2 regions of the Streptomyces sp. NPDC043908 genome follow, and region 1 is predicted to be linked to the other one. Evidence: riboswitches for the same ligand, from Rfam matches in the RefSeq annotation. Region 1 holds a riboswitch; the other holds the start of a gene.
The links. Region 1 has a riboswitch for S-adenosylmethionine ahead of AC069K_RS22070 (aminotransferase class V-fold PLP-dependent enzyme). Riboswitches for the same ligand answer to the same signal wherever they lie in the genome.
Positions count from the first base shown of each region.

Region 2: it holds a riboswitch for S-adenosylmethionine, as region 1 does, so the genes downstream of both, thrC (threonine synthase) here and AC069K_RS22070 (aminotransferase class V-fold PLP-dependent enzyme) in region 1, are expected to answer to the same signal.

Region 1 covers NZ_JBWKEI010000010.1:40,828-56,672, reverse strand. The annotation lists gene AC069K_RS22130 (carbohydrate kinase family protein) at 1-434, shown strand, start outside; gene AC069K_RS22125 (cysteine desulfurase/sulfurtransferase TusA family protein) at 746-2,128, opposite strand; gene ctaC (aa3-type cytochrome oxidase subunit II) at 2,543-3,547, shown strand; gene ctaD (aa3-type cytochrome oxidase subunit I) at 3,544-5,283, shown strand; gene AC069K_RS22110 (cytochrome c oxidase subunit 4) at 5,280-5,678, shown strand; gene AC069K_RS22105 (L,D-transpeptidase) at 5,835-7,091, shown strand; gene AC069K_RS22100 (hypothetical protein) at 7,123-7,539, opposite strand; gene ctaE (aa3-type cytochrome oxidase subunit III) at 7,718-8,338, shown strand; gene qcrC (cytochrome bc1 complex diheme cytochrome c subunit) at 8,402-9,211, shown strand; gene qcrA (cytochrome bc1 complex Rieske iron-sulfur subunit) at 9,208-10,257, shown strand; gene qcrB (cytochrome bc1 complex cytochrome b subunit) at 10,254-11,882, shown strand; gene trpD (anthranilate phosphoribosyltransferase) at 12,016-13,080, shown strand; SAM riboswitch class IV at 13,169-13,286, shown strand; gene AC069K_RS22070 (aminotransferase class V-fold PLP-dependent enzyme) at 13,517-14,923, shown strand; gene AC069K_RS22065 (Lrp/AsnC family transcriptional regulator) at 15,324-15,605, opposite strand; gene AC069K_RS22060 (rhomboid family intramembrane serine protease) at 15,602-15,845, opposite strand, start outside.
Region 2 covers NZ_JBWKEI010000004.1:420,164-436,008, forward strand. The annotation lists gene AC069K_RS12580 (ROK family protein) at 1-243, opposite strand, end outside; gene AC069K_RS12585 (extracellular solute-binding protein) at 500-1,768, shown strand; gene AC069K_RS12590 (DUF3263 domain-containing protein) at 1,931-2,182, shown strand; gene otsB (trehalose-phosphatase) at 2,243-3,085, shown strand; gene AC069K_RS12600 (alpha,alpha-trehalose-phosphate synthase (UDP-forming)) at 3,260-4,645, opposite strand; gene AC069K_RS12605 (glucosyl-3-phosphoglycerate synthase) at 4,722-5,669, opposite strand; SAM riboswitch class I at 5,858-5,985, shown strand; gene thrC (threonine synthase) at 5,979-7,331, shown strand; gene AC069K_RS12615 (MoaD/ThiS family protein) at 7,366-7,644, shown strand; gene AC069K_RS12620 (cold-shock protein) at 8,054-8,257, shown strand; gene groL (chaperonin GroEL) at 8,602-10,227, shown strand; gene murQ (N-acetylmuramic acid 6-phosphate etherase) at 10,340-11,257, opposite strand; gene AC069K_RS12635 (MurR/RpiR family transcriptional regulator) at 11,297-12,217, opposite strand; gene AC069K_RS12640 (hypothetical protein) at 12,304-12,675, shown strand; gene AC069K_RS12645 (DUF4031 domain-containing protein) at 12,672-12,941, shown strand; gene AC069K_RS12650 (HD domain-containing protein) at 13,018-13,650, opposite strand; gene AC069K_RS12655 (alpha/beta hydrolase family protein) at 14,186-15,418, shown strand; gene AC069K_RS12660 (copper homeostasis protein CutC) at 15,526-15,845, shown strand, end outside.

The DNA.
Region 1 (15,845 bases):
ACATCCGCACCCTCCTGGAGGGCGCGAAGTACCTCTTCTCCAACGAGTACGAGAAGGGGCTCATCGAGTCCAAGACCGGCTGGAGCGACGAGGAGATCCTGGGGAAGGTCGACTACCGGGTCACCACGCTCGGCTCGCGCGGCGTGCGCATCGAGCGCGTCGGCGAGGGCGCGATCGAGGTCGGCTGCCCGGAGGAGGACGCGAAGGTCGACCCGACCGGCGTCGGCGACGCGTTCCGCGCGGGCTTCCTCTCGGGGCTGTCCTGGGGCGTGGGCCACGAGCGGGCCGCGCAGGTGGGCTGCATGCTCGCGACGCTGGTGATCGAGACGCTCGGCACCCAGGAGTACCAGCTGCGCCGGGCGCACTTCATGGACCGCTTCACCAAGGCGTACGGGACGGACGCGGCGGACGAGGTCCGGACGCACCTGTCCTGACACCCGGCGCCCCCTCCCGTCGCACCTCCGGCGGGGCCGCTGTGTGTGGGGCCCCGTTGCTCCGGGCCCGCCGCCGCTGTCAGCGCCCCCGGCGCCGCTGTGGCCCCCCCGCGCCGCTGTGGGCATGCGTGCCGCTAGGGGCGGCACGGGTGGGCACAGCGGCGCCCCCGTTCCCGCCGGGCTGCGCACCCCGTCTGCCACGGTTCCGCCGTCGGCGGGTGCGGGTGCGTGGGGGGCTGGTCGCGCAGTTCCCCGCGCCCCTTAAGGGCCTGGGCTGCGCCCGGCCCCCCAGTACGCCCCCAGAGCCCCGCTCAGGAGACGCGTCGCACCACGTACGCCGAACCCCGCTCCCGCGCCTCCTCGCCCACGTACTCCTGTCCCCGCATCGCGCACCACGCCGGGATGTCGAGCCGGGCGGCCTCGTCGTCGGCGAGGACCGTGACCGTGCCGCCGACCGGGACGTCGCCGATCACCTTGGCGAGTTCGATCACCGGGATCGGGCAGCGCTTGCCGAGGGCGTCCAGGGTCAGGTCGCCCGAGGGCGCGGCGGGGGCGGGGGAGGACACCGGGGCGCCCAGCCGCGCCCGCACCGACGCCACCACTCGGGGCAGCACCTCGAGGAACCGGTCCACGTCCGCCGCCTCGGTGCCCGACGGCAGCGAGACCCGGACGTTCCCCTCGCTCAGCACCCCCATCGCGCGCAGCACATGGCTGGGCGTCAGGGTGCTGCTCGTACAGGACGAACCGGACGAAACCGAGAAACCCTCGCGGTCCAGCTCGTGCAGCAGGGTCTCCCCGTCGACATAGAGACAGGAGAAGGTGACCAGATGGGGCAGGCGCCGCACCGGGTCCCCGACCACCTCCACGTCCGGCACCAGCCGGGCCACCCCGGCGCGCACCCGGTCGACCAGCTCGCGCAGCCGCTCCGCCTCGGCCGCCGCCTCCGCCCGTACCGCCCGCAGCGACGCCGCCGCCGCCACGATCGCCGGGATGTTCTCGAAGCCGGCCGCCCGGCCCGACTCCCGCTCGTCGGCGGGGCCCTGGGGGGCGAACCGGACGCCCTTGCGGACCGCCAGCAGCCCGACCCCCGCGGGGCCGCCCCACTTGTGCGCACTCGCGGCCAGCAGCGACCAGCCCTCCTCGACCGGACCCCAGGCCAGCGACTGGGCCGCGTCCACGAGCAGCGGCACCCCCGCCTCCCGGCAGGCCGCCGCCACCTCGCCCACCGGCTGGGCGGTGCCCACCTCGTGGTTGGCGGACTGGAGGCAGGCGAGCGCGGTGTCGGGGCGCAGGGCGGCGGCGTACGCGGCGGGGGAGACCGCGCCGGTCCGGTCGACCGGCACCTGGGTCATCTCGCCGCCGTCCGCCTCCAGGGCCCCGCCCGCGTGCAGGACGGAGGAGTGCTCGACCGCCGACACCACCAGATGGCGGCCGACACGCCGGCGCCCGGCGACGGAACCGTAAATTCCGGAATGCACCGCCCGGGTACCCGAAGAGGTGAACACGAGCTCGTCCGGGCGGCACCCCACCGCCTCGGCCGCGGCCTCCCGGGCCGCGTCGAGCAGCAGCCGGGCCCGCCTGCCCTCGCGGTAGAGCCGGGCGGGATCGGCCCACCCCTCGTCGAGGGAGGCGACCAGGGCCTGACGGGCGACGGGGTGCAGGGGGGCGGAGGAGGCGGCATCGAAGTAGGGCACCCGATCACGCTATCCCCGGGGGGCAGCGGGGCGCCGGGTGCGGGGCCGTCCCCGGGGCGCGCCCCGGCTGTGTCCGGGGCGCCGGGTGCGGGGGCGTCCGGGAATGCTCCGGGCCTGTTGCCGCGCCGCCTCCGGGGGCTCCCCGCGCCGCTTCCGGAGGCTCCCCGCACCGCCTCACCCCCCGTACACCCGTACGGAAAGACCCGTCAGATGGCTCCCGGAGGCCCGGATTCCACCCCTTCGGGGGCCCCGGCGGCGCGTTGGGCACCCTCCCCGCGCGACCCCAAATAGCGTCCAGTAGGGTTTGGTCCGCATAAACATCCAAACCCCTGCCCGCGGCCAGGGCGGCGACCGACCAGCGAGACGGACGGCCGGAGCCGGCCGGCGCGGGCGAGACTCTCGGGAAGGCGCTACGTGAGTCCCAACGGCTCCGACCTCCCCCGCTGCCTAGAGGGCGCGGGCGGTTCCCCCACGTCGAGGCGCCCGATGCGGCGGAAGCTGCTGCAGGTGTCGACTGCGGGCCTGGTCCTGGCTACCGCCTCCGGTTGCTCGTACAACTGGAAAGACTTCCCTCGCCTAGGTATGCCCACCCCGGTGACGGAGGAGGCTCCGCGGATCCTGTCCCTCTGGCAGGGTTCGTGGGCGGCCGCGCTCGCCACGGGCGTGCTGGTCTGGGGCCTGATCCTGTGGAGCGTCATCTTCCACCGGCGCAGCCGCACCAAGGTCGAGGTACCTCCGCAGACCCGGTACAACATGCCCATCGAGGCGCTGTACACGGTCGTCCCCCTCATCATCGTCTCGGTGCTCTTCTACTTCACCGCGCGTGATGAGTCGAAGCTCCTAGAGCTCTCCCCGAAGCCGGCCCACACCGTCAACGTGGTCGGCTACCAGTGGAGCTGGGGCTTCAACTACGTCGAGAACGTGGACGGCAACCCGGCCACGGGCGACGCCGCGAAGTCCAAGGAGCTGTCCGCCATCCCGGACCGCTTCACCAAGGCCTTCCCGGCGGGCGCCGACGGCGTGTACGACGTCGGCATCCCCGGCACGCGGAACCCGCAGACCGGAAACCCCGGGCCCACCCTGTGGCTGCCCAAGGGCGAGAAGGTCCGCTTCGTGCTGACGTCCCGTGACGTCATCCACTCCTTCTGGGTGGTCCCCTTCCTGATGAAGCAGGACGTCATCCCGGGGCACACCAACTCCTTCGAGGTGACCCCGACCCAGGAGGGCACCTTCCTCGGCAAGTGCGCCGAGCTGTGCGGTGTCGACCACTCCCGGATGCTCTTCAACGTGAAGGTCGTCTCCCCGGAGCGCTACCAGCAGCACCTCAAGGAGCTGGCGGCGAAGGGTCAGACCGGCTACGTGCCGGCGGGCATCGCTCAGACCGACCCCGCCAAGAACGCGGAGACGAACAAACTGTGAGCATCCTCAACGAATCCCAGGGTGCCGCGGCAGCAGACGACTCGTACGAGAACGAGCTGCCGGTCCGGCGCAAGCAGCCGGGGAACGTCGTCGTGAAGTGGCTGACCACCACTGACCACAAGACGATCGGCACGATGTATCTGGTCACGTCGTTCGCGTTCTTCTGCATCGGCGGGATCATGGCGCTCTTCATGCGCGCCGAGCTCGCCCGCCCCGGCACGCAGATCATGTCGAACGAGCAGTTCAACCAGGCGTTCACGATGCACGGCACGATCATGCTGCTGATGTTCGCGACGCCGCTGTTCGCCGGTTTCGCCAACTGGATCATGCCGCTGCAGATCGGCGCGCCCGACGTGGCGTTCCCGCGGCTGAACATGTTCGCCTACTGGCTCTACCTGTTCGGCTCGACCATCGCGGTCGGCGGCTTCCTCACCCCGCAGGGCGCGGCCGACTTCGGCTGGTTCGCCTACTCCCCGCTGTCGGACGCGGTCCGCTCGCCGGGCGTCGGCGCCGACATGTGGATCATGGGTCTGGCCTTCTCCGGCTTCGGCACGATCCTCGGCTCGGTCAACTTCATCACCACGATCATCTGCATGCGCGCTCCCGGCATGACGATGTTCCGGATGCCGATCTTCGTGTGGAACGTCCTGCTGACCGGTGTGCTGGTCCTGCTCGCGTTCCCGGTCCTGGCCGCCGCGCTGTTCGCCCTGGAGGCGGACCGCAAGTTCGGCGCCCACATCTTCGACGCGTCCAACGGCGGCGCGCTGCTGTGGCAACACCTCTTCTGGTTCTTCGGCCATCCAGAGGTGTACATCATCGCCTTGCCCTTCTTCGGCATCATCTCCGAAGTCATCCCGGTCTTCTCCAGGAAGCCGATGTTCGGCTACATGGGCCTGGTGGGCGCGACGATCGCCATCGCCGGTCTGTCCGTGACCGTGTGGGCGCACCACATGTACGTCACGGGCGGCGTGCTCCTGCCGTTCTTCTCGTTCATGACGTTCCTCATCGCGGTACCGACCGGTGTGAAGTTCTTCAACTGGATCGGCACGATGTGGAAGGGCTCGCTGTCCTTCGAGACCCCGATGCTCTGGGCCGTCGGCTTCCTGATCACCTTCACCTTCGGTGGTCTGACCGGCGTCATCCTGGCCTCGCCCCCGATGGACTTCCACGTCTCCGACTCGTACTTCGTCGTCGCGCACTTCCACTACGTCATCTTCGGCACCGTGGTCTTCGCGATGTTCTCCGGATTCCACTTCTGGTGGCCGAAGTTCACGGGCAAGATGCTGGACGAGCGCCTGGGCAAGATCACCTTCTGGACGCTGTTCGTGGGCTTCCACGGCACGTTCCTGGTGCAGCACTGGCTCGGCGCCGAGGGCATGCCGCGCCGTTACGCGGACTACCTCGCCGCGGACGGCTTCACCGCGCTGAACACGATCTCGACCATCAGCTCCTTCCTGCTGGGCCTGTCGATCCTGCCGTTCATGTACAACGTCTGGAAGACCGCCAAGTACGGCAAGAAGATCGAGGTCGACGACCCGTGGGGCTACGGCCGTTCGCTCGAATGGGCGACGTCGTGCCCGCCGCCGCGGCACAACTTCCTCACCCTGCCGCGCATTCGCTCCGAATCCCCGGCGTTCGACCTGCACCACCCGGAGATCGCGGCTCTCGACCAGCTCGAGAACCACGGCGCCGGTGACAACGCGGCTCTCGCCGGCGGCAAGGAGGCGGGCAAGTGAAGATCCAGGGCAAGATGTTCCTTTGGCTCTCCGTCTTCATCCTGATCATGGCCGTCGTGTACGGCGTGTGGTCGAAGGAGCCGGCCGGTGCCACCGCTCTCGTGATGGCCTTCGGCCTGAGCGTGATGATCGGCTTCTACCTGGCCTTCACGGCCCGGCGGGTCGACGCGGGCGCGCAGGACGACAAGGAGGCCGATGTCGCGGACGACGCCGGTGAGCTGGGGTTCTTCTCCCCGCACAGCTGGCAGCCGCTGTCGCTCGCCATTGGTGGCGCGCTGGCGTTCCTGGCCATCGCGATGGGCTGGTGGCTGCTGTACTTCTCGGCGCCGCTGATCCTCATCGGCATCTACGGCTGGGTGTTCGAGTACTACCGCGGCGAGAACCAGAACCAGTAGGTCCCCGCACGCACCCGTGAAGGGCCCCGCGGCTCGTACGAGTCCGCGGGGCCCTTCCGCGTACCCGGGGGCCGCTCACGGGCCGCCCAGGGGGTGCGCCGCCCGTTTGCAGTCCTCCGGCGCGCCGAACCGGTCCGCTCTTCATAACGTGTGGGCATGAGTCAGGCACCGCGTACCCGTACCGTCCTCGGCTGCACCCTGCTGGTCACCGCCCTGGGGGCGGGCGCCGCCGGGTGCGGCGGCCACTCCGACGGCAACCCGCTCTCGGCCAAGCCGTACGACGCGGCCGGCCAGGTCGCGTACAACGGTCCGGCGGGCAGTGCGAAGGCGGACCCGGACAAGCCCCTGGAGATCACCGCCAGGGGCGGCCGCGGCCGGATCACGGACGTGACGGCCGCGGACGCGGCGGGCCGCTACCTCGCGGGCGAGCTCGACGGCGACGGCAACCGCTGGCACTCCACCTCCCCGCTGGTCGCCGGGACCCACTACACGGTGGTGGTCTCCACGGAGGACACGGACGGCGCTCCGGGGCGCCGTACGCTCACGTTCGACACCACCGCGCCCAAGGACACGGTGAAGGTCGAGTTCGGCCCGGACGCGGGCAAGTACGGCGTCGGGCAGCCCATCACGGCGGAGCTCAGCAAGCCGGTGAAGGACAAGGCGGCCCGCTCGGTCGTCGAACGCGCCCTCAAGGTCGAGTCCAAGCCCTCGGTGGAGGGCGCCTGGTACTGGGTGGACGACAAGACGCTCCACTACCGGCCCAAGGACTACTGGCCCGCGCACGCGACCGTCCGGGCCACCTCGCGCCTGGAGGGCGTGCGGATCGCGGACAAGCTGTACGGCGGTCCCGCCAAGCCCCTGAAGATCACCACGGGTGACCGCATCGAGGCCATCACGGACGCCGCCACGCACTACATGACGGTCAAACGCAACGGAGAAGTGATCAATACCATTCCGGTGACCACCGGGAAGCCGGGCTTCTCCACCCGCAACGGCGTCAAGGTGGTGCTGGGCAAGCAGTACTACGTACGTATGCGCGGGGAGACGGTCGGGATCTCGGCCGGCAGCGCCGACGCGTACGACCTGCCGGTCTACTACGCCACCCGGGTGACCTGGAGCGGCGAGTACGTGCACGCGGCCCCCTGGTCGGTGGGCTCGCAGGGCGCGGCGAACGTCAGCCACGGCTGTACGGGCATGTCCACCGGGAACGCGGCCTGGTTCTTCGAGACCGTGACCGAGGGCGACATCGTCAAGGTCGTCAACAGCATCGGCGAGGACATGACGCCCTTCGACAACGGCTTCGGCGACTGGAACGTCGACTGGGAGAAGTGGCGCAAGGGCAGCGTGCTCCAGGCCGACGCGAAGGCCGGGCAGAGCAAGCTGAACTCCGCCCGGCTGCGACCGCAGGTCTAGGGCCTGCCCGGTGGGGGTCGGGGTGGGGGGATCAGCCCTTGGTGGCCAGGGCACCGTCCGGGCGCCGCTGGCGCAGCAGGGCGGCCAGCGCGGCCGCGAACTCGACCGGCTCGACCGGGAGGGTCACCGCGGCGTCCGCGCGGCTCCAGGTGGCCAGCCAGGCGTCCTGCGGGCGCCCGATGAGCAGCAGCACGGGCGGGCACTGGAAGATCTCGTCCTTGATCTGCCGGCAGATGCCCATGCCCCCGGCCGGGACGGCCTCCCCGTCCAGGACGCACACGTCGATGCCGCCGCGGTCCAGCTCCTTGAGGACGGCGTGCGGGGTCGCGCACTCCAGGAAGGTCACCGGGGGAACGTCGGAGGCTGGCCTGCGCCCGGCGGCGAGCCGCACCTGCTCACGGGTGTTCGCGTCGTCGCTGTAGACAAGTACGGTGGCGCTCGACTGCATTGTTCCTCCGATTCGACGGCGGTACGGGCTCGGGAGCCGATGCGCGGATGCTACTCCGTCCGACACCGTGTCAACACCGGTTCGGCAAGCGCCCGGATGGGCCGTTCGGGCAGGACACGGGGTGCGGACACACCGAACGGCACCCCCCGGAGTGAGCGCGAGATAAGCGACCGACATAATGTCGGTCGTGGCGACAGCAACGACAGTAGAAACCGGGCACGCGCACCCGTCGGTCAATCGGCCGAACCTCACCAGCGTCGGAACCATCATCTGGCTGAGTTCCGAGCTGATGTTCTTCGCGGCCCTCTTCGCGATGTACTTCACCCTGCGATCGGTGACGGGTGCCGAGCACTGGAAGGAAATGGCGTCCTCGCTGAACCTTCCGTTCTCGGCGACGAACACCACGATCCTGGTGCTCTCCTCCCTCACGTGCCAGCTCGGCGTCTTCGCCGCCGAGCGGGGCGACGTGAAGAAGCTGCGCACCTGGTTCATGATCACTTTCGTGATGGGTGCGATCTTCATCGGAGGCCAGGTCTTCGAGTACACCGAGCTGGTGAAGAAGGACGGCCTCTCGCTGTCCTCCGACCCGTACGGCTCGGTGTTCTACCTGACCACCGGCTTCCACGGCATGCATGTGACAGGCGGTCTCATCGCCTTCCTGCTGGTTCTCGGCAGGACCTACGCGGCCAGAAGGTTCACCCACGAACAGGCGACCGCCGCCATCGTCGTGTCCTACTACTGGCACTTCGTCGATGTGGTCTGGATCGGCCTCTTCGCCACGATCTACCTGATCAAGTAATCGGGCACGCAGACCCGACACCATCCCGCACTGACGCAGAAGATCCTGACACCGGGGTAATCCGTGAAAAAGCTCTCCGCACGACGACGCCATCCGCTGGCGGCGCTCGTCGTCCTACTCCTCGCGCTGGCGGCCACCGGGGGGCTGTACGCCGCGTTCGCGCCCGCGGACAAGGCGAAGGCCGACGAAACCGCCCAGTCCCTCGCCATCGACGAGGGCAAGAAGCTCTACTCCGTCGGCTGCGCCAGCTGCCACGGAACCGGCGGTCAGGGCACCTCTGACGGCCCGTCCCTGGTCGGCGTCGGCTCCGCCGCCGTGGACTTCCAGGTCGGCACCGGCCGGATGCCGGCGCAGCAGCCCGGCGCCCAGGTGCCGAAGAAGAAGGTCATCTACTCGCAGGCCGAGATCGACCAGCTCGCCGCGTACGTCGCCTCCCTGGGCGCCGGCCCGATCAAGCCGACCGAGAAGCAGTACAGCCCGGAAGGCGCGGACATCGCCAAGGGTGGCGAGCTGTTCCGCACCAACTGCGCCCAGTGCCACAACTTCTCCGGCAAGGGCGGTGCGCTCACGCACGGCAAGTACGCCCCCAGCCTGGAGGGTGTGGACCCGAAGCACATCTACGAGGCCATGCAGACCGGCCCGCAGAACATGCCGTCCTTCCCCGACACGACGATGCCGCAGAAGCAGAAGCAGGACATCATCGCGTACCTGGACGCCGTGAACAGTGAGAAGACGGCGAGCCCCGGTGGCCTGTCGCTGGGGGGCCTCGGTCCCGTCAGTGAGGGTCTGTTCGCGTGGATCTTCGGCCTCGGTGCCCTCATCGCAGTCGCCATCTGGATCGCGGCCCACTCCGCTAAGGCCAAGAAGTCATGAGTAGCCAAGACAATTCCGAGAACCTGCCCAGCGAGCAGGACCCCGAGCACGGCTCGGTCGAGCGCGCCCGCGACCCGTTCGCGGACCCGGGGCTGCCGCCCCACCGTCCGCGCGTCCAGGACATCGACGAGGCGGCCGCCAGGCGCTCCGAGCGCGTGGTCGCCGGTCTCTTCATGCTCTCGATGGTCGCCACGGTCGCCTTCATCGCGTCCTTCGTGATCTTCCCGATCGACAAGATCGTCTACATCTTCCCGTTCGGGCACGTCAGCGCGCTGAACTTCTCCCTGGGTCTGACCCTGGGTGTCGCGCTGTTCTGCATCGGCGCCGGCGCGGTCCACTGGGCCCGCACGCTGATGGCCGACGAGGAGATGTCGGACGACCGTCACGAGATCGCCGCTCCGCCGGAGGTCCGCGAGAAGGTCATGCAGGACTGGGCGGACGGCGTCCGCGAGTCCGGCTTCGGCCGCCGCAAGCTGATCCGCAACACCATGTACGGCGCGCTGGCCATGGTGCCGCTGGCCGGTGTGGTGCTCCTGCGCGACCTGGGCACCCTGCCCGAGGACAAGCTGCGCAAGACGATGTGGGCCAAGGGCAAGGCCCTCATCAACATGAACACCAACGAGCCGCTGCGTCCCGAGGACGTGGCCGTCGGTTCGCTCACCTTCGCCAAGCCCGAGGGCCTGGAGGAGGACCAGCACGACTTCCAGACCCAGATCGCCAAGGCCGCCCTGATGATCGTCCGGCTCCAGCCGGAGAACATCAAGGACAAGCGCGAGCTGGAGTGGTCGCACCAGGGCATCGTGGCGTTCTCGAAGATCTGCACCCACGTCGGTTGCCCGATCAGCCTGTACGAGCAGCAGACCCACCACGTGCTCTGCCCGTGCCACCAGTCCACCTTCGACCTCTCCGACGGGGCCCGCGTCATCTTCGGCCCGGCCGGTCACGCTCTGCCGCAGCTGCGCATCGGCGTGAACAGCGAGGGTTACCTCGAAGCGCTCGGCGACTTCGAAGAGCCCGTCGGTCCTGCCTTCTGGGAGCGCGGATGAGCACCACCACGACTGACGAACGCCGCGAGGCCGGCAAGGGCGAGAAGTTCGCCGACTGGGCCGACGGCCGGCTGGGGATCTACACCCTGGCCAAGACCAACATGCGCAAGATCTTTCCGGACCACTGGTCCTTCATGCTCGGCGAGATCTGCATGTACACGTTCATCATCATCATCCTCACGGGCGTGTACCTGACTCTGTTCTTCCACCCGAGCATGAACGAGGTCGTCTACGACGGCTCCTACGTTCCGCTCCAGGGCGTACAGATGTCCGAGGCGTTCAACTCGACCATGCACATCAGCTTCGATGTGCGCGGTGGTCTGCTCATCCGGCAGATCCACCACTGGGCGGCGCTGATCTTCCTCGCCGGCATGTTCGTGCACATGATGCGCGTCTTCTTCACGGGCGCGTTCCGCAAGCCGCGCGAGGTCAACTGGCTCTTCGGCTTCCTGCTGTTCTTCTGCGGCATGTTCACCGGCTTCACCGGCTACTCGCTCCCGGACGACCTGCTCTCGGGCACCGGCGTCCGCTTCATGGAGGGCGCCATCCTGGGCGTGCCGGTCGTCGGCACGTACCTGTCGTTCTTCATCTACGGCGGCGAGTTCCCCGGCGGCGACTTCGTGGCCCGGTTCTACTCGGTCCACATCCTGCTGCTGCCCGGCATCATGCTCGGCCTGATGATCACTCACCTGATCCTGGTCTTCTACCACAAGCACACCCAGTTCGCGGGCCCCGGCCGCACCAACAAGAACGTCGTGGGCGCCCCGCTGCTGCCCGTCTACACGGCCAAGGCCGGCGGCTTCTTCTTCCTGGTGTTCGGTGTCATCGCGGTCATCGCCGCGATCGCCTCGATCAACCCGATCTGGGAGATCGGCCCGTACCGCCCGGACCAGGTGTCGACCGGCGCCCAGCCCGACTGGTACATGGGCTTCGCCGAAGGCCTCATCCGTGTGATGCCGGGCTGGGAGATCAACCTGTGGGGCCACACGCTGGTCCTCGGTGTGTTCATCCCGCTGGTGATCTTCCCGCTGGTGCTCTTCGCGATCGCGGCCTACCCGTTCATCGAGGCCTGGATCACCAAGGACACCCGCGAGCACCACATCGCCGACCGTCCGCGCAACGCTCCCGTCCGCACCGGTATCGGTGTGGCGTGGGTGACCGCGTACATGGTGATGCTGGTCGGCGGTGGCAACGACCTGTGGGCGACCAACTTCAACCTGTCGCTCAACGCCATCACCTGGTTCGTCCGGATCGCGTTCTTCGTCGGACCGGTCGTCGCGTTCATCGTCACCAAGCGGATCTGCCTGGGCCTCCAGCGCCGGGACGCCGAGAAGGTGCTGCACGGTCGCGAGACCGGCATCATCAAGCGGCTGCCGCACGGTGAGTTCGTCGAGGTCCACGAGCCGCTCGACGCGGGCCAGCTGTACAAGCTCACCGCGCACGAGCAGACCCGTCCGGCCGAGCTGCCGGCGGCCGTCGACGAGAACGGTGTCAAGCGCAAGGTCTCCCGCATGGAGAAGCTGCGCGTCAAGCTCCACAAGGGTTACTTCGGCGAGCAGAGCCAGATCGCCAAGCCGACCGCCGAGGAGTACGAGGAGATCACCAGCGGCCACGGCCACCACTGATCCCCACCCAGCGCGACGCTGTACGCCACACAGCACGGGGCCCCGTCCAGGCGATGGACGGGGCCCTTCGCCGTACCCGGGGCTGGATAGGGTGTTCCCATTCCCTATCCGTCGGTGGACCCAGGAGCGGACCATGAACGTTGTGACCCCGGCAGGCGGCGACAGCGTGGCGGCCTACTCCTGGCCGGGCGTACTGGACGCCCTGCTCAGCGGCACCGACCAGAGCGCCGAGGCGACCGCCTGGGCGATGGACTCGATCATGCGCGGCGAGGCGACCGACGCGCAGATCGCCGGGTTCGCGGTGGCCCTGCGGGCCAAGGGCGAGACCGTCGCCGAGATCACCGGCATGGTCCGCGCGATGTACGAGCACGCCAACCTGATCGAGGTGCCCGGCCGGACCGTCGACATCGTCGGCACCGGCGGCGACGGCGCGAAGACCGTCAACATCTCCACCATGTCGGCCATCGTGGTCGCGGGCACCGGCGCCAAGGTCGTCAAGCACGGCAACCGGGCCGCGTCCTCCGCCAGCGGCGCCTCCGACGTCCTGGAGAAGCTCGGCGTCAACCTCGACCTCACGCCCCGGCAGGTGGTCCAGGTCGCCGAGGAGGCGGGCGTCACCTTCTGCTTCGCGGTGAAGTTCCACCCCGCCCTGCGGTACGTCGCCGCGGCCCGGCGCGAACTCGGCATCCGCACCACCTTCAACTTCCTCGGCCCGCTCACCAACCCCGCCCGGGTGACGTCCCAGGCGACCGGCGTCGCGGACGCCCGGATGGCGCCGATCGTGGCCGGGGTCCTCGCCGAGCGCGGCTCCTCGGCGCTGGTGTTCCGGGGCGACGACGGCATGGACGAGTTGACGACCACCGCGACCTCCCGCGTCTGGGTGGTACGGGACGGGGCCGTGCGCGAGGAGGCCTTCGACCCCAGGGACGTGGGCATCGACCTGGTGCCGGTGGAGGCGCTGCGCGGGGCCGACGCCTCGTACAACGCGGACGTGGCCCGGCGGCTGCTGGCCGGGGAGACCGGGCCGGTACGGGACGCGGTGCTGCTCAACTCGGCGGCGGCGCTGGTCGCGCTCGACCCGGGCCCGGGCACCCTGGTGGAGCAGATCCGGGACGGGATCGCCCGGGCGGCCGAGTCGGTGGACTCCGGATCGGCCAGACGGGCCCTGGAGCGGTGGGTGGCGGCCAGCAACGCGTAGCCGCCGCCCGAAGGTGTGACGCACGGCGCGGTCCGGATGCCGGACCGCGCCTTGCGCGTACGCCGACGTATGGCAGGATGCTTTCCAAGGTCATGAGTGACAGCGACTACGGCCCCGGCCCGCTGTCCGGCAACCCTCCGTCCGTGGCGGGGTGCCCCGGGTGAAGACCAGGCCGCAGGCAGCGAGGTCGGCGGCAAGCGCGGACCCCTGCGCACCCGTTCTCCGGGTGGCGCGCCCCTGGGGTCCTGGTCCTCAAGGGAGCAGTCTCGTGAGCAAGCGAATGCGATAGGGCCTCCGGCCCCTTCTTCTGTACACCTCCGTACGCCCTCCGCGCGTACGTCGAGGTCACCCCCCGTGCATCCGGCGCCGCCGGTCGGTCCGCCGTGCCCCGGGGGTTCCACAGCCGATTCGGCTTGTCCCGCCGGGAGATACCGCCATGTCCGCATACGCGTCCACGTCCACCTCCGCCCCCGTCTCCACCGCCGCCGTTCCGTCCCCGGCCGAGGAGGCCTGCTGCGCGGGGCCGCTGCCGGTGCTCGGCCGGGACGTCACCGTGCCGCTGGTCACTGGCGGCGAGGTGACGTACGCGGCCCTCGACTACGCCGCGAGCGCCCCCGCCCTCCAGCGGGTGTGGGACGACGTGGCCGCGTACGCCCCCTACTACGGCAGCGTGCACCGGGGCGCCGGCTACCTCTCGCAGCTCTCCACCGACCTGTTCGAGAACAGCCGGGCGACGGTGGCCGAGTTCCTCGACTGCCGCCCCGGCGACCAGGTGGTCTTCACCCGGTCGACGACGGACTCGCTGAACCTGCTGGCCCGGGTGCTCCCCGCCGACTGCCAGGTCTTCGTCTTCGAGACCGAGCACCACGCGTCGCTGCTGCCGTGGCGGGACGCCCAGGTCACGTACCTCGACGCGCCGCGCACGCCGCAGCAGGCGGTGGCGATCCTGGAGCGCGCGCTGGCCGACCGCGAGCCCTACGGCCCGGCGCTGGTCTGCGTCACCGGCGCCTCCAACGTCACGGGCGAGCTGTGGCCGGTGAGGGAGCTGACGGCGGCTGCCCACGCGCACGGGGCGCGGATCGTGCTGGACGCGGCGCAGCTGGCGCCCCACCACCCCGTCTCCGTACGGGAGTCGGACGTCGACTGGATCGCCTTCTCCGGGCACAAGCTGTACGCGCCGTTCGGCTCGGGGGTGCTGGCCGGGCGCGCGGACTGGTTCCAGGAGGCCGAGCCGTACCTCGCTGGGGGCGGGGCTTCCCGTACGGTCGCGCGGCGCGCGGACGGCGGGGTGGACGTCGAGTGGCACACCACGGCCGCCCGGCACGAGGCCGGATCGCCGAACGTGATCGGGGTGTACGCCATCGCGTCCGCCTGCAAGGCGCTCACGGAGGCGGGCTTCGACGCTCTGGTGGAGCGGGAGCGGCACCTGATCGCGAAGGTGCGGGAGGGGCTGGCGGCGGTGCCGCAGGTGCGGGTGCTGTCCCTCTTCGGCGACGACGCGCCGAGGGTCGGGGTGATCTCGTTCGTCGTGGACGGCTGGAACAGCTCGCACTTCGCGGCGGCGCTGTCGGCGGAGTACGGGATCGGGGTCCGGGACGGCCTGTTCTGCGCCCACCCGCTGGTACGGACGCTGCTCGGCGGGGAGCCGCAGGAGCAGGGGGAGTGCGGGGCGCCGGAGGGGGAGCCGGGGCAGCGGTCCCTGAACGCGATCCGGGTCAGCTTCGGGGCGGGGACGCCGGACGAGCATGTGGAGCGGTTCGTGGGGGCGGTGCGGGAGTTGGTGGGGGAGGGGGCGAAGTGGGCGTACCGGGTGGAGGGGGGCCGCTGCGTCCCGGCGAAGTAACGTCCCCGGGACTACGCCCCGGCCCCCTCCGGGGGCTGCGCCCCCACCCCCTCGTTCGCCTGCGGACCGTGCCGGCTTGCTCGCGCAGTTCCCCGCGCCCCTGAAACCTGCGGTCTTCTGCGGGCCGTGGTCGGTTGCTCGCGCAGTTCCCCGCGCCCCTGAAATGCCGCTGCGCGGCATCCCCGGGGCGCCCCGAAGGGGCGCTTTGAGGGGCGCGGGGAACTGCGCGAGAAGCCCCACCGGCCCGCAGCCGAAGTCCGGGCCCTGAAGGGGCGCGGGGAACTGCGCGAGCGGCCACAGACGGCCCGCGGACGACAGCGCGTCCGGGGTTGCCCATGCGCCCCGCATCGGAGTTCGCCTGAGGAACGCACCCCGGACCGCTGTGCCGCCCGCTCAAGGGCTACGCGTCGAGGCCGATCGCGAACGCCGCCTCCAGGTCGTGCTGGGAGTACGTCCGGAACGCCACGTGCGTGTCCGTCACCTCGACCCCGGGGATCTTGCTGATCCGGCCGGGGATGATGTCCGCGAGGTCGTCGTGGCGGGCCACCCGGACCAGCGCGATCAGGTCGTAGGTGCCGGTCACCGAGTACACCTCGCTGACGTTCTCCAGCGACGCGATCGACTCCGCGATCTCGGGGATCCGGTCCACGCTGGTCTTGATGAGCACGATCGCGGTGATCACGGCTGGTTCTCTCCCTCGGTGGCGGCCGGCGCCGACGGCTTCGGCCGTTGCGGTCGTTTCACTCTAGCCGTCCCGCGGAACCGGACCCAGGCGTAGAGAAAGCCCAGGCCGAAGCCGACGAGATGGGCCAGATAGGCCACTCCGGGGCCCGCCGGAGCCGCCCGTACGGCCAGCCACTGGAGCACGAACCAGAACACCAGCACCGGCGCCGCGGGGAAGCGCAGCGGCAGGAAGAAGAGG
Region 2 (15,845 bases), on a different contig from region 1:
GCCGTTCTCGGCGTCGACGATGCCGGGCACGGCGACGCCGGCCGCCCGGGCGCTCTCGCCGAGGTGCTCCTGGCCGTACGAACGCAGCTCGGCGGCGAAGTCGAGGATGCCCGCCACGACGGCCTCGGGGCCGCGCTCGCGGCCGGTGGGCCTGCGCGCCTCGTACAGCAGGCCGCCGTCCGCCCCGATGAGGGCGGCTTTCATCCCGGTGCCGCCCACATCCAGGGCGATGACGTGTCTCACGGGGACAGTCTCGCGCGTTCACCCATGAAAGGTCTAGTCCACTCACCGCGTGGCGGGGTAAGCGTTTTCCCAAGTGCCGCCCGGAATACGGCCGTACGGGTGGGGCATCAGGGGGAGAAGTTGCGGAAGTGATATCCAACTGGTGTAGACCTCAGCCCCGGCTGCGAGGGAAGATCGCAGCTCATGTAGACAGGACGTTGCGAACAGGACGTTCACGGGGGACCGACTGGCGAACAACGAGGGTGGGACAGAGCACGTGCAGCGGCGCTTCTTCGGTCTGACGGCGGCGGTGGCCGCACTCGGCATGGCGGCGGCGGGCCTCACCGGCTGCGGCAGCGACAGCGGCTCCGGCGGTGTCACCCTCAAGCTGGTCGCCGCCGACTACGACATCGCGGGCGGCAACAGCACCAAGGCGTACTGGCACGACGTGGTCGGCGCGTTCGAGAAGAACAACCCCCGCATCAAGGTCGAGGTCTCCGTCCTGTCGTGGGACGTCGTCGACGCCAAGGTCGCCGAGATGGTGAAGGCGGGCAAGGCCCCCGACATCGCGCAGATCGGCGCGTACTCCGACTACGCCGCCGGCGGCAAGCTCTACTCCGTCGACCAGCTGCTCTCCATCCCCGTCCAGGCGAACTTCCTGGCGCCGCTGGCGGACGCGGGCGAGATGAAGCGCGTCCAGTACGGCATCCCGTTCGTCGCCTCCACGCGGCTGCTCTTCTACAACCAGACGCTCTTCGACAAGGCGCACATCAAGCCGCCGCAGACCTGGGCGCAGCTGGCGTCCGACGCGAAGGCGCTGAAGGCCAAGGGCGTGAAGACCCCGTTCGCGCTGCCGCTGGGCAGCGAGGAGGCCCAGGCCGAGACGATGATGTGGATGCTGAGCGGCGGTGGCGGTTACGTCAACCAGATCTCCGGCTACGACATCGACTCGCCCGAGAACATCAGGACCTTCAACTGGCTGAAGAAGAACCTGGTCGAGGAGGGCCTCACCGGGCCCGTCGCCCCGGCGAAGCTCAACCGGCAGGCGGCCTTCGACGCGTTCGCCAAGGGCGAGGTCGGCATGCTCAACGGCCACCCCTCGCTCATGGAGCAGGCCAGGAAGAAGGGCGTGAAGTTCGGCAAGGTCGAACTGCCGGGCGTGGAGGGCAAGGCCAAGGCCTCGATGGGCGTGGCCGACTGGATCATGGGCTTCAAGCAGAACGGCCACCGCGAGGAGATCGGCAAGTTCCTCGACTTCGCGTTCAACGACCAGAACGTGCTGGCCTTCGCCGACAAGTACGACCTGCTGCCCGCGACCCGTACGGCGTCGCAGACCATGCAGAACGACGGCAAGCACCCGGAGCTGAACGAGTTCCTGGCCGCGCTGCCCACCTCCGAGCTGCCGCCGGTCGGCAAGACCTCCTGGCCGAAGGTCAGCGAGACGATCAAGAAGCGGATCGGCGGGGCGGTGTCCCCGGAGGGGGATCCCCGGTCGGTGCTGGAGGGCATCGCGAAGGTCGCCACGGAGGCCGAGAACGCGGAGTAGGGCCGCCCGGGCTGCCCGGACTTCCGGGCTTCCGGGCTTCCGGGCTTCCGGGCTTTGTCTGCGGGTGAGTGGTGGGTCGCTCGCGCCGTTCCCCGCGCCCCCGAAAGGTCCGGGGGTGGACCGGGCCCGGACCGGTTGCCCGGCGGCGCTACGTTGGGACGTATGACTGACCACGACGAGGGCGGGCGCGGGCTCGGGGAGCGGGCGCTGGCCGTGCTGGCCATCGAGCGGCGTTCCTGGGCCGGGCCCGGCGCCAAGGAGCGGGCCGTGCGCGAGCGGCTGGGGATCTCGCCGACGCACTACTACCAGCTCCTCAACGCCCTGCTCGACGACGAGCGGGCGCTCGCCCACGACCCGGTCACGGTGAACCGGCTGCGCCGGGTACGCGAGGCGCAGCGCGAACGCCGGGGCTGACCGGCGCTTTCCCCCACCCCGGCATGGCTGTGATCCGGGCCGCGCCGTTAGGGTCGTGGCATGGGCAGCCACACGCATCCTTTGCCGACCCCTGCCACGTCCGCCGGGCGCGAGGCGCTGGCCGCGATCCTGGCCGCGCCCGAGCGGGCCGTGATCGCACTCGACTTCGACGGCACGCTCGCCGAGATCGTCGCCGACCCCGAACAGGCCCGGGCGCACCCCGGCGCGGTGCCCGCGCTCGCCGCGCTCGCCCCGAAGGTCGCCTCGGTCGCCGTGATCACCGGCCGCCCCGCGGGAGTGGCCGTACGGTACGGCGGCTTCGCGGGCGTCCCCGGTCTGGAGCACCTGGTGGTGCTGGGCCACTACGGGGCCGAGCGCTGGGACGCGGTGACCGGGACGGTCCACGCGCCCGCGCCGCACCCCGGCGTCACCGCCGCCCGGGCCGAGCTGCCGGGCGTCCTGGACGCGCACGGGGCCTGGCGGGGCACCTGGATCGAGGAGAAGGGGCAGGCGGTCGCGGTCCACACCCGGCGCGCCTCCGACCCCCAGGCCGCGTACGCCGCCCTGCACGACCCGCTCGCCGCCCTCGCCGCCCGGCACGGCCTGATCCTGGAGCCCGGCCGGCTGGTCCTGGAGCTGCGGCCCCCGGGGATGGACAAGGGGGTGGCGCTGGCGGAGTACCTGCGCGAGGTGGGCGCGGGGTCCGTGGTGTACGCGGGGGACGACCTCGGTGACCTGCCCGCGTTCGGGGCGGTCGAGAAGCTGCGCTCGGACGGGGTGCCGGGGCTGCTGGTGTGCAGTGGGGCGGGGGAGGTGCCGGAGCTCGCGGAGCGGGCGGATGTGCGGGTGCCGGGGCCGGGGTCGGTGGTGGAGTTCCTCTCGGCGCTGGGTGAGTGCCTGTAGGAGCCCCCACCCCACCCCTTCCCGGAAGCCTCCGGCGGACATCGGCCGTCTGCGGACCGCGGCCGGCCGGCCGCGCCCACGCGGCGGAGCCGCACGTCAGCACAGGCCCGCGCCCCTGACTGCCCAGGGGCGCGGGGAACTGCGCGAGCAACCCAGCACGGTCCGCGGACGAAATCAGCGCCGCAGCTCCTCCAGCTGCTCCAAGAACCACCGCTGCGGCGGCAACGCGGTCGCCGCGGCGGCCAGCCGCTTCGTGCGGGCGGTCCGTTCCTCCGGTCCCATGGACAGCGCCTCGTGCAGCGCGGCCGCCGTCCCCGACACGTCGTACGGGTTCACCACCACCGCGTCCTCGCCCAGCTCCTCGTACGCCCCCGCCTCCCGCGACAGCACCAGCGCGCACCCGGAGTCCGAGACCACCGGCACCTCCTTGGCGACCAGGTTCATGCCGTCCCGGATCGGGTTGACCAGGGCCACGTCGGCGAGCCGGTACGCCGCCAGTGAGCGGGCGAAGTCGTCCTTCACATGGAGGACCACCGGGGTCCAGTCGTCCGTCCCGTACGCGGAGTTGATGGCGGCGGCCACCCGGGACACCTCCTCGGTGTACTCCCGGTACACCGCCAGGTCCTGGCGCGACGGATAGGCGAAGGCGACGTGCACGACCCGCCCGTGCCACTCGGGGCGCTCGTCGAGGAGCTGCCGGTACGCCAGCATCCCGCGCACGATGTTCTTCGACAGCTCCGTGCGGTCGACCCGCACGATCGCGCGGCGGCCCGCGCCGATCTCCTCGCGCAGCGCGGCCATCCGCTCCTCGACGTCGCTCTCGTGCGCGCGGCGCCGCAGGAACTCCGCGTCCGCGCCGAGTCCGTGCACCCCGATCCGGGTGGTGCCCGTACCGCCGACGACGTCCTCGCAGCAGCGGGTGAACGCGTCCGCCCAGCGGTGGGTGAGGAAGCCGAGCCGGTCCGCGCCGAGCATCCCCTTCAGGAGCTGGGCGGCCACGTCGTCCGGGAGCATCCGGAAGTACTCGGGCGGCGCCCACGGGGTGTGCGAGAAGTGGCCGATGCGCAGGTCGGGGCGGAGTTCGCGGAGCATGCCGGGGACCAGCGCCAGGTGGTAGTCCTGGACGACCACGGCCGCCCCGTCCGCCGCCTCGTCCGCCAGCGCCTGCGCGAAGGCCCGGTTGTACGCCTCGTACGCACCCCACTGGCGCCGGAACTCCGCGTCGAAGGCGGGCTCCAGCGGTGTCTGGTAGAGCATGTGGTGGACGAACCACAGCACCGAGTTGGCGATGCCGTTGTAGGCGTCGGTGTGGACGGCCGCGTCGATGTCCAGCATCCGCACGCCCGGCTCGCCCACCCCGCGCCGCACCGCCTCCCGGTCGCCGTCGCCGAGCGCGGAGCACACCCACAGGGTGTCCGCCTCGGCGCCGATGGCGGAGAGACCCGAGACCAGGCCGCCGCCGCCGCGGCGGGGTGTGAGTGTTCCGTCGGGGTCGAGGGTGTACGAGACCGGGCCGCGGTTGGACGCGACGAGGATCTGGGCAGCACGCGCGGGGACCATGGAGACGAACCTAGCCCGAAGCGGAATGCCTCAAACGTGCGAACCGTGTCACGGACCCCCCGGCGGCCGCGCCCGCTCACGCCGCGCGGTGCACCGCGTACTCCGAGATCTCGCGCATCGGCGGGCGTTCCTCGGTGTCCACCGCGTAGGTGCGCGGGACGAAGCCCTCCTCGGCCCGTTCGAACTGCGTCAGCGACGGACGGACCAAGTGGGCCCGGGACAGGCGCAGTTGGGCCGTGCGGTAGATCGCCGCTGCCATCCGGCCGAGCGCCTGCCCGTCCTGGTGGCGGTGTCTGCGCACGCCCACGTCGACCTGGGCCAGCGCGTCGAGACCCACGGTGTGCAGCGCGTCGACGAGCAGCCCCAGCTCCACTCCGTAACCGACGGGGAAGGGCAGCCGCTCCAGCAGGGAGCGCCGGGCCGCGTACTCGCCGCCCAGCGGCTGGACGAACCCGGCCAGCTGCGGCCAGTGCAGATTGAGCAGCGGGCGGGCCACCAGTTCGGTGACGCGACCGCCCTGACCTGGGGAGTCTCCGAACGGGCGGTCGTACATCGCCTTGACGAGGTGCACGTCCGGGTCGGTCAGGAGCGGGCCGACGATGCCGGAGACGAAGCCGGGGTCGAACTCCTTCAGATCCGCGTCGATGAAGCAGACGATGTCACCCGTGGTGACCAGCAGGGAGCGCCACAGGACCTCGCCCTTGCCGGGCAGCGCCGGTATCCGGGGCAGGATCGCGTCCCGGTGGACCACGCGGGCGCCCGCGGCGGCCGCGACCTCGGCCGTGCGGTCGGTGGAGCCGGAGTCGACCACCACCAGCTCGTCGACGAGCGGCACGGCGGCGGTCATCAGCTCGCGGCGGATCGCGGTGACGATCTGCCCGACCGTGGCCTCCTCGTCCAGCGCGGGCAGGACCACGCTGACCGTGGTGCCGGTGCGGCGCTTGGCCGCCGTGATCGCGTCCAGCGGGCGGTCGGCCGCCGACCAGGAACGCCTGCTCAGCCAGCGTTCCACCTCTTCCAGCACGATCGGTGACCCCTCTGTGAGTGACGGCGCGCGGGACGGCGCGGGTGCCGCCTGTGATCCATCTCGCGGTTCGGACGACTATCTCAACCGTCCGGGCCTTCGGTTACAGTCTTGAACAACGCGGACGGCGCTCGCATGTCGGGGTCGTCGCGCGGACAAACGCCCGGGTCCTGGACCCGGTGCCACAGCGCTCATCCAGAGGGACTGAGGGAACGGCCCGTTGAAGTCCCGGCAACCCTCCTGCCGACCGCGAGGTCACGGTGGGGAAGGTGCCAATTCCGTCTCATGGCGAAATGCGCCATGGGGAAGATGAGGAGAAAGGGCCTCGCCATCATGGCTGTGCACACCGCCGACGTAGCTGCCACCCCTGTCGCCACCGCGGACGCCACCACCGCAGACGCCGCCACCTCCGTGGATCTCGGTCCCGCCGTCGCGCTTTCCTGCCGGGAATGCGGCGAGCGGTTCGACCTCGGCCCCGTCTTCGCCTGCGCCCTGTGTTTCGGGCCGCTCGAAGTCGCGTACGACCTTCCGACAGGTGACCCCGAGGCGCTCCGCAAGCGGATCGAAGCGGGCCCGGACAACATCTGGCGCTATGCGCCCCTGCTGCCCGTTCCGGCCAATGTGGCGGAAAAGCCCAACCTGAATCCGGGATTCACCAAGCTCGTCAAGGCCGACAACCTCGCCCGTGAGCTGGGCGTCACCGGCGGTCTCTACGTCAAGGACGACTCCGGCAACCCGACGCACTCCTTCAAGGACCGCGTCGTCGCCATCGCCGTCGAGGCCGCCCGCGCCTTCGGCTTCACCACGCTCTCCTGCTCCTCCACCGGCAACCTCGCGGGCGCGGTCGGCGCCGCCGCGGCCCGGGCGGGTCTGCGCTCCTGCGTCTTCATCCCGCACGACCTGGAGCAGGGCAAGGTCGTCATGGCCGCGGTGTACGGCGGCGAGCTGGTCGGCATCGAGGGCAACTACGACGACGTCAACCGCTTCTGCTCGGAGCTCATCGGCGACCCGCTCGGCGAGGGCTGGGGCTTCGTCAACGTGAACCTGCGCCCGTACTACGGCGAGGGCTCCAAGACGCTGGCGTACGAGATCTGCGAGCAGCTCGGCTGGCGGCTGCCCGACCAGCTCGTCGTCCCGATCGCCTCCGGCTCCCAGCTCACGAAGATCGACAAGGGGCTCCAGGAGCTGGTGAAGCTGGGGCTCGTCGAGGACCGGCCGTACAAGATCTTCGGCGCCCAGGCCGAGGGCTGCTCGCCGGTGTCGACCGCCTTCAAGGCGGGCCACGACGTGGTCCGCCCGCAGAAGCCGGACACCATCGCCAAGTCCCTCGCCATCGGCAACCCGGCGGACGGCCCCTACGTCCTGGACATCGCCCGGCGCACCGGGGGCGCGGTGGAGGACGTGAACGACGGGCAGATCGTGGACGCGATCAAGCTGCTGGCCCGGACCGAGGGCATCTTCGCCGAGACGGCGGGCGGCGTGACGGTCGGTGTCACCCGCAAGCTCATCGAGGAGGGGCTTCTCGACCCGTCCCTGACTACTGTCGTCCTCAACACGGGTGACGGCCTCAAGACCCTGGACGCGGTGGCGCCGACCACCGGCCCGACCGCGACCATCCGCCCGAGCCTGGACGCGTTCCGCGACGCCGGCCTGGCCGGCTGACCCACCAGCTCCCAGACGGAAGGCAGGAAGCCCCATGAGCGTCAACGTCCGCATCCCCACCATCCTCCGCACGTACACCGGCGGGCAGGCCGAGGTCGCGGCCGAGGGTGCCACCCTCGCCGAGGTCATCGCCGACCTGGAGAAGAACCACACGGGGATCGCCGCCCGGGTCCTGGACGACCAGGGCAAGCTGCGCCGGTTCGTCAACGTGTACGTCAACGACGACGACGTCCGCTTCGAGCAGGGCCTGGAGACGGCCACGCCGGACGGCGCCGGGGTCTCGATCATTCCGGCCGTCGCGGGCGGCTGCTGAGCTACTCCGCGTTACCTGAATTGCCCCCTCCGCAAGCTAAGCGGAGGGGGCAATTCAGTGTGGTTGAGCGCGGTACAGTGGGGAAGTCCCCTTCGTTGCGCATGCCACGTGCATATGAGAACGCGACGAACCGGCGTCGAGATGCAGTCAAAGTGTTCGAGCATATTGCTCCTTAAGTGCGCTTTGCCCGGCCCGACTTGCCCCGTAATGCTGGAATAGGCGGCATTCCGCTCCTGGCCCCCGCCCGGAATTCTCGTCCGACTGACCTGTTGCAGAGGGCAGTTGGGCAGATACATTCAGCCGCGGTCGACGCGTTCCGGCGCACACCCTCTCCTGTCGGAGGGTGGAGATCTGACCCGGGTCCGCGAAGTGCGGTCCCGTGCAAGGGCCAGTAATAGGGGAGTTAGGCATGGCTCAGGGCACCGTCAAGTGGTTCAACGCGGAGAAGGGGTACGGCTTCATCGCGGTCGACGGTGGTGCGGATGTTTTCGTCCACTACAGCGCGATCCAGATGGACGGGTACCGCACCCTTGAAGAAGGTCAGCGAGTCGAGTTCGAGATCTCGCAGGGCCAGAAGGGTCCGCAGGCGGACATGGTCAAGCTCGCCGTCTGATCTCGGCGCGATCGGCCACCGACGCATACAGGCCCGTGGGGCCCGCATCCTCTGTAAATGGATGCGGGCCCCACGTGTGTGTCCGGGCCCGCCTCGGCGGTCCGGACCCCGGCGGGCGGGTGTCCGGGACCGGGCCGTGGCGGTGGGACGGCCTTGCACTCTCCGGGGTCGAGTGCTAATCATTGGCGTTAGCACTCTCCGAGTGAGAGTGACAGAACTTGGATCGGGTCAGTGAGGCCCGCGGACCGGGTGGGGCAAGGAACCACAAGGGTCGCGAGCCGTCCGTCGCGGGCACCGGCGCGGTCCACGAAGAACGCCACCCCTGTCCGGGAGGACCACTTCACATGGCCAAGATCATCGCGTTCGACGAGGAGGCACGGCGCGGTCTCGAGCGCGGGATGAACCAGCTCGCCGACGCCGTCAAGGTCACCCTTGGCCCCAAGGGCCGCAACGTCGTCCTCGAGAAGAAGTGGGGCGCCCCCACGATCACCAACGATGGTGTTTCCATCGCCAAGGAGATCGAGCTCGAGGACCCGTACGAGAAGATCGGCGCCGAGCTGGTCAAGGAAGTCGCCAAGAAGACGGACGACGTCGCCGGTGACGGTACGACCACCGCGACCGTCCTCGCCCAGGCGCTCGTGCGCGAGGGTCTGCGCAACGTGGCCGCGGGTGCCAACCCGATGGCCCTGAAGCGCGGCATCGAGAAGGCCGTCGAGGCCGTCTCCGGTGCGCTCCTGGAGCAGGCCAAGGATGTCGAGACCAAGGAGCAGATCGCTTCGACGGCCTCCATCTCCGCCGCCGACACCCAGATCGGCGAGCTCATCGCCGAGGCGATGGACAAGGTCGGCAAGGAAGGCGTCATCACGGTCGAGGAGTCCCAGACCTTCGGTCTGGAGCTCGAGCTCACCGAGGGCATGCGCTTCGACAAGGGCTACATCTCGGCGTACTTCGCGACCGACATGGAGCGCATGGAAGCCGCGCTCGACGACCCGTACATCCTGATCGTCAACTCGAAGATCGGCTCGGTCAAGGACCTGCTGCCGCTCCTCGAGAAGGTCATGCAGTCGGGCAAGCCGCTCCTGATCATCGCCGAGGACGTCGAGGGCGAGGCCCTGTCGACCCTGGTCGTGAACAAGATCCGCGGCACCTTCAAGTCCGTCGCCGTCAAGGCCCCGGGCTTCGGCGACCGCCGCAAGGCCATGCTGAACGACATCGCCATCCTCACCGGCGGCACGGTCATCTCCGAGGAGGTCGGCCTCAAGCTGGAGAACGCGGGTCTCGACCTGCTCGGCCGCGCCCGCAAGGTCGTCATCACCAAGGACGAGACCACCATCGTCGACGGTGCCGGTGACAGCGAGCAGGTCGCCGGTCGCGTGAACCAGATCCGCGCCGAGATCGAGAACTCGGACTCGGACTACGACCGCGAGAAGCTCCAGGAGCGTCTGGCGAAGCTGGCCGGCGGCGTGGCCGTCATCAAGGCCGGCGCCGCCACCGAGGTGGAGCTCAAGGAGCGCAAGCACCGCATCGAGGACGCCGTGCGCAACGCCAAGGCGGCCGTCGAGGAGGGCATCGTCGCCGGCGGTGGCGTGGCCCTGCTCCAGGCCTCCTCGGTCTTCGAGAAGCTGGACCTGTCGGGTGACGAGCTGACCGGCGCCAACGCCGTGAAGCTCGCCCTGGAGGCCCCGCTGAAGCAGATCGCCGTCAACGGTGGTCTCGAGGGTGGCGTCATCGTCGAGAAGGTCCGCAACCTGCCCGTCGGCCACGGTCTGAACGCCGCGACCGGTGAGTACGTGGACATGATCGCCGAGGGCATCATCGACCCGGCGAAGGTCACGCGCTCCGCGCTGCAGAACGCCGCGTCGATCGCCGCGCTGTTCCTCACCACCGAGGCCGTCATCGCCGACAAGCCGGAGAAGGCCGCCGCGGGCGGCGCTCCGGGCGGCATGCCGGGCGGTGACATGGACTTCTGATCCTCGTCGGAGGATCGGCAAGCCCGGTTACGTACGGAGGGCGGCACCCCACGGGGTGCCGCCCTTCGGCGTTCACGGAGTCCGGCGGGCGTTCACGGACTCCGGCGGGCGGCTACGGCAGCGCCGCGCGCAGCCGGCCCCGGGCCTCGGCCAGCCGCCGGGCCGCCGCCGCCGCGTCCAGATCCGCGAGCAGCATCAGGATCGCCGTCTTCACCTCGCCGCCGGCGGCGGTCAGGGCCGCCTCGACGGCCTCCTCGTCCGCGTCCGTGGCCAGCGCCACGATCCGGCGGGAGCGGGCGCGCAGCTTCTCGTTGGAGGCGCGGACATCGACCATCAGGTTCCCGTACGTCTTGCCGAGCCGGATCATCGTGATCGTCGAGATCATGTTGAGGACGAGCTTCTGGGCGGTGCCGGACTTGAGCCGGGTCGAGCCGGTCAGCAGCTCCGGGCCGACCACCACCTCGATGCCGTGCTCGGCGGCGGCGGCGAGCGCCGAACCGGCGTTGCAGGCCAGGCCCACGGTCAGCGCCCCGCGCGCCCGGGCGTGCTCGACGGCTCCCACCGCGTACGGGGTGCGGCCGGAGGCGGAGACCCCGACGACCGTGTCCAGCGCGGTCAGGGCGAGCCCGTCCAGATCGGCCGCCGCCAGCTCCCGGGAGTCCTCGGCGCCCTCGACGGAGGAGGCGAGGGCCGCCGGGCCGCCCGCGATCAGCCCGACCACCTGGGAGGGGTCGGTGTTGAAGGTCGGCGGGCACTCGCTGGCGTCCAGCACCCCGAGCCGCCCGGCGGTGCCCGCGCCCGCGTAGACGAGCCGCCCGCCCCGGCCCATCCGCTCGGCGGTCGCGTCGATGGCGGCGGCGATGCGCGGGAGCTGGGCGGCGACGGCGGCCGGGACCGTGGCGTCCTCCCCGTTCATGATCCGGGCGATCTCGGCGGTCGGCAGCCGGTCGATGTCGGCGAGCTCGGGCCGGAACGCCTCGGTGGTCAGGGTGGCCAGCTGGGCGCGGAGTTCCCCGTACGTGGAAGTCATGGCGCTGCTCTCTCGTGACGTGGGCGGGGGCACCCGGGGTCAGCGGGTGCGCGGGCTGTGGCGGTGGGCGAGCGCCTCGTAGGAGGCGGCGAGCGCGGGGGCGGCCGTCTCGTACGTGCGCTGGGCGACACCGATGAACAGGCAGTCCACGACGAGGAGCTGGCTGGTGCGCGAGGACATGGCGGCCGGGCGCAGCTCGCTCTCGCGGGCGGTGGAGGTGGTCAGTATGTGGTCGGCGTACTGGGCTACGGGGCCGTCGGGGCGGCCGGTGAGGGCGATGGTGGTGGCGCCCCGCTCGAAGGCGACGCGCAGCGGCTCGATGACGTCGCCGGTCGAGCCGGAGTGGGTGATCGCCACGGCCGCGTCCCCCGCGCGCAGTTGCACGGCGTTGGTGACGGCGAGGTGCGGATCGGTGTGGGCGTGCGCGACGAGGCCGATCCTGAGCAGCTTCTGGGCGAGGTCCTGGCCGACAAGGGAGGAGGCGCCGACGCCGTACACGTCGATGCGGCGGGCCTGCGCGAGGGCGGCGACGGCCGCGCCGAGCTGGACGGTGTCGAGGGCGGCGGCGGTGTCGGCGAGGGTCTGCTGCTCGTCGTGGGCGAGCTTGGCGACGACGTCGGCGAGGGGGTCGTCGACGGCGATGTCGGCGGTGACGGCCGGGGCGCGCCCCGACTGCTGCTGGGCGGCGAGCCCGGCGAGCGCGAGGCGCAGATCGCGGTAGCCCGGGTAGCCGAGGAGGCGGGCCGTGCGGACCACGGTGGCCTCGCTGGTGCCGGTGAGCTCGGCGAGGCCGGTGACGGTGAGGGCGGCGCACCCGGCCGGGTCCCCGGCGACGGCCTCGGCGACGCGCTGCATCGAGCGGGTCATCGACGGTGCCAGGGTGCGCACCTTGGCCGCGAGGGCGGCGGGGGCCGGGGGAGCCGCGTCGCCGGTGAAAGTTTCCTTCACGTCGTGGTTCACCCTTGAAAGATATTTTCGCAGGTGGGGCGGGGTCAACCCCTCGGCCCGGGACGGGCGGAAGTGGTGGATGGGGTGACAATGGCTCCATGGACGACGTCGACCCCCTGGAGCAGTACCTGCACGCCGCCCGCGCCTTGGTGCTGGCGGACCTGGCCGCGCGCGACGTGGCCCAGGCCGATGTCGTCTCCCTGGTCGAGGACGCGGTGACGCACCGCCGCTGGTGGGTGGAGCAGTGGCCGGACGGGGCGTCGTACGTCGCCGGGCTGGTCGCGCAGGACGTGCAGGACGCGCTCCTGGAGAAGTACGGCCGCTGGCCCATCTGCCCCGTCTGCCACGCCGGGGACCCGCACGCCCTCGACGTGGAGCCCGAGCTCGGGCCCGACCCGCACTGGGTGTGCGGCAAGGCGGGGGTGACGGTGGCCCCGGTCGGCGGCCTGGGCGCGGGCCCGCTCGCATGACGCTCTACATCGACCCGCCGACCTGGCCGGGCCACGGCCGTATGTGGTCGCACCTGGTCAGCGACGTGTCGTACGAGGAGCTCCACGCGTTCGCCGCCGCCGTCGGCTGCCCGCCGCGCGCCTTCGACCGCGACCACTACGACGTACCGGAGTCGCGGTACGCGGACGCGGTGCGGGCCGGGGCGGTGGAGGTCGGCTCCAAGGAGCTGGTGCGGCGGCTGACGGGGGCGGGGCTGCGACGGCCCAAGGGGCGCCCGGCGCCTTAGCCGTGGTGGTTTCGGCTGCCGGCAGCCGTCGTGGCTCCGCGGCCGTCTTGGCCGTCGCGCTCGGCCGGTCGGTGGCTCAGCCGGTGAGCAGCTCCAGCTCCGTCGTCAGGTTCTCGCGGGCGCGGGTCTCCCACTCGTGGGCGCCGTACGGGGTACGGAAGAGCCTGGGCAGGGCGAGGAGCTGGCGCAGGACCTGGGCGCGGCCGGTGCGGAAGGCGTCGTCGGGGACGAAGGCGTACTCCTCGCGGACGGCGGCGGCGTACGCGGCGTACTCCTCCGGGCCGCCCGCGAGCACCGCGAGGTCCGCGTCGCACAGGACCTCGCCGTTGGTGTCGCCCTCGGCGGGGTCGTGGGTGACGGTCAGGCGTACGAGCCGGGCGACCTCGGCGGTGTCCTCGGCCCCCAACCCGGCCTCGGCCAGCGCCCGTTCGGCCAGGGCCGCGCTGCGCTCCTCGTTCTCGGAGCGGTCCGGCCGGTAGACGGCGTCGTGGAACCACGCGGCGAGGCGGACGAGTTCGGGGGCGGCGGCGTGGTCGGCGAGGGTGTCGATGTGGCGCAGTACGGCGGTGAGGTGGGCGACGGTGTGGTACTTGCGGTGGGGCTCGCTCCAGCGGGTGAGGAGGTTGGTGGCGTAGGGGGTGGGGTCGGGGGTGGGGGTTTGGCGGGCGGCGCTGAGGGTGTCGGCCCAACGGGCAACGAGATCGACCATCCCCCGAGCGTAACGACGCCCCGCCCCCCTCCACCGGGGCTGCGCCCCGGGCCCCGTTTCCGCCTGCGGGAGGCGGTGGACCGGTCGCGCAGTTCCCCGCGCCCCTGAAAGGGCCGGAGATTCGCCTGCGGGTGGTGGGTGGCTGGCCGCGCAGTTCCCCGCGCCCCTGGGGTGTCCGGGTCCGGCTTTTGTGTGCGGGCTGGTGGTGGGCTGGTCGCGCAGTTCCCCGCGCCCCTAAAAGCCTGTGGCTGAGCCAACTGCTCCGGCTGCGGCCAACCCCCTAGGGGCGCGGGGAACTGCGCGAGCAACCGAAGCCGACCCGCGGATGAAGTCCGGGCCCGATAGGGGGCGCGGGGAACTGCGCGAGTCACCCACCACCGGGCCGCAGGCGAACACCGGGCCGGATCAGGGGCGCGGGGAGCTGCGCGAGTCACCCACCACCGGGGCGCAGGTGAGCACCCTCGGGCTACCCCCCGCCCCGCCCCGGGGGCCTCCCCGATGGGCAGGGGAGCGGCCCCCTGGGACAGTCGGAGGCATGATCGCGCCCTCTCGCCGGATCGTCCTGACCGCCACCGCCGCCACCGTCCTCCTCGGCAGCGGAGCCGCCACCGCCACCGCAACCCCCCGCATCCACACCGAACTCCCCCCACCCACCGGCCCCCACCCCGTCGGCACCGTGAGTCTGCGGCTCGTCGACCGGGCGCGGCGGGATCCGTGGGGCACGCGGGCCTGCCGGGAGCTGATGGTGGGGGTGCGGTATCCCGCCCGCCGGGTGCGCGGGTACGCGCGTGCGCCGCAGATGACCCGCGCCGCCGCCGACGCGTACGGCCGGACGAGCGGACTCGACCTGCCCGAGGGAAGCGTGGACTGGGGCGCCACCCGCAGCCACGCCCACACCCACGCCCCCGTCGCCCACCCCGCCCCCCACTCCGCCGGCTTCCCCGTCGTCCTCTACTCGCCCGGCGCCGGCGACCCCCGCACCCTGGGCACCACCCACTGCGACGAGCTCGCCTCGCGCGGGTACGTCGTGGTGATGCTGGACCACCCGTACGACGCCCAGGTCGTCGAGTTCCCCCGGGGCCGGCTCGAACGGACGGTGCTGCCCCGCGAGTACGCCCGCGCCAAGAAGGCCGGGCCCGAGCACGTCGTCGCGCTGCTGAGGAAGGTCGTGGACGTACGGGTGGCCGACACCCGGTTCGTCCTCGACCGGCTCCGCCACCTCCCCGGCCCCCTCGGGCGGCTCCTCGACCTCGGGGCGGTCGGGATGTTCGGGCAGAGCGCGGGCGGGTTCACCGCCGCGCAGACCCTGCACGACGACCGCCGCATCAGGGCCGCGCTCAACATGGACGGCGTGATGGGCTACACCGAGAACGACCACGACCCGGCGAACCCGTCCTCCGTCGGCACCGACGGCGTCACCCGCCCCCTGCTCCTCATGGGCATGGACGGCGACGACCACCACACCCTCCCCTCCTGGGGTGCCGCGTGGCGGCACAGCACCGGCTGGCACCGGGACCTGGCCCTTACTGGCACCGCCCACGCCTCGTTCACCGACCTCCAGTCACAGATCCCGCAGATCGCCCGCCGGCTCGGTCTGCCGGACGCCTTCGTCACCCAGAACGTGGGCACCATCGACCCGGTACGTTCCGTCGCCGCCCAGCAGGCGTACGTCGGCGCCTTCTTCGACCGGTGGCTGCGCGGCCGCGACGAGGCCGGCCTCCTGGAGCGGCCCTCGCGGCGCTGGCCGGAGGTGCGGTTCGTGGAGTGAGCCCCCGGCGCGCCGCCCCCTGACGCATGCGGCCCCGCGCCCCGCCGCGTAGGCTGTTATTGGACTAGACCTGTTGAACGGGTAGGCAGCCGAGGAATTGGGGTCAGATGAGCAACCGTGCACTGCTTGAGGTGATCGCTCTCGACGCGGACGACGCCGTCGCGGCACAGGCCGGCGGCGCGGACCGGCTGGAGCTGGTCACCGACATGGCGGCCGACGGCCTCACCCCGTCCCGGCGGACCTTCGCGGCGGTCCGCGCCGCCGTGGACATCCCGCTGCGGGTGATGCTGCGCGCGGCGGACGGCTTCGCGGCGGGCGACGTGGACGCGCTCGTACGGGACGCGCGGGCGCTGCGCGCGGAGGGCGCGGAGGAGTTCGTGCTCGGCTTCCTCGACGAGGCGGGCGCCCCGGACATGACGGCCGTACG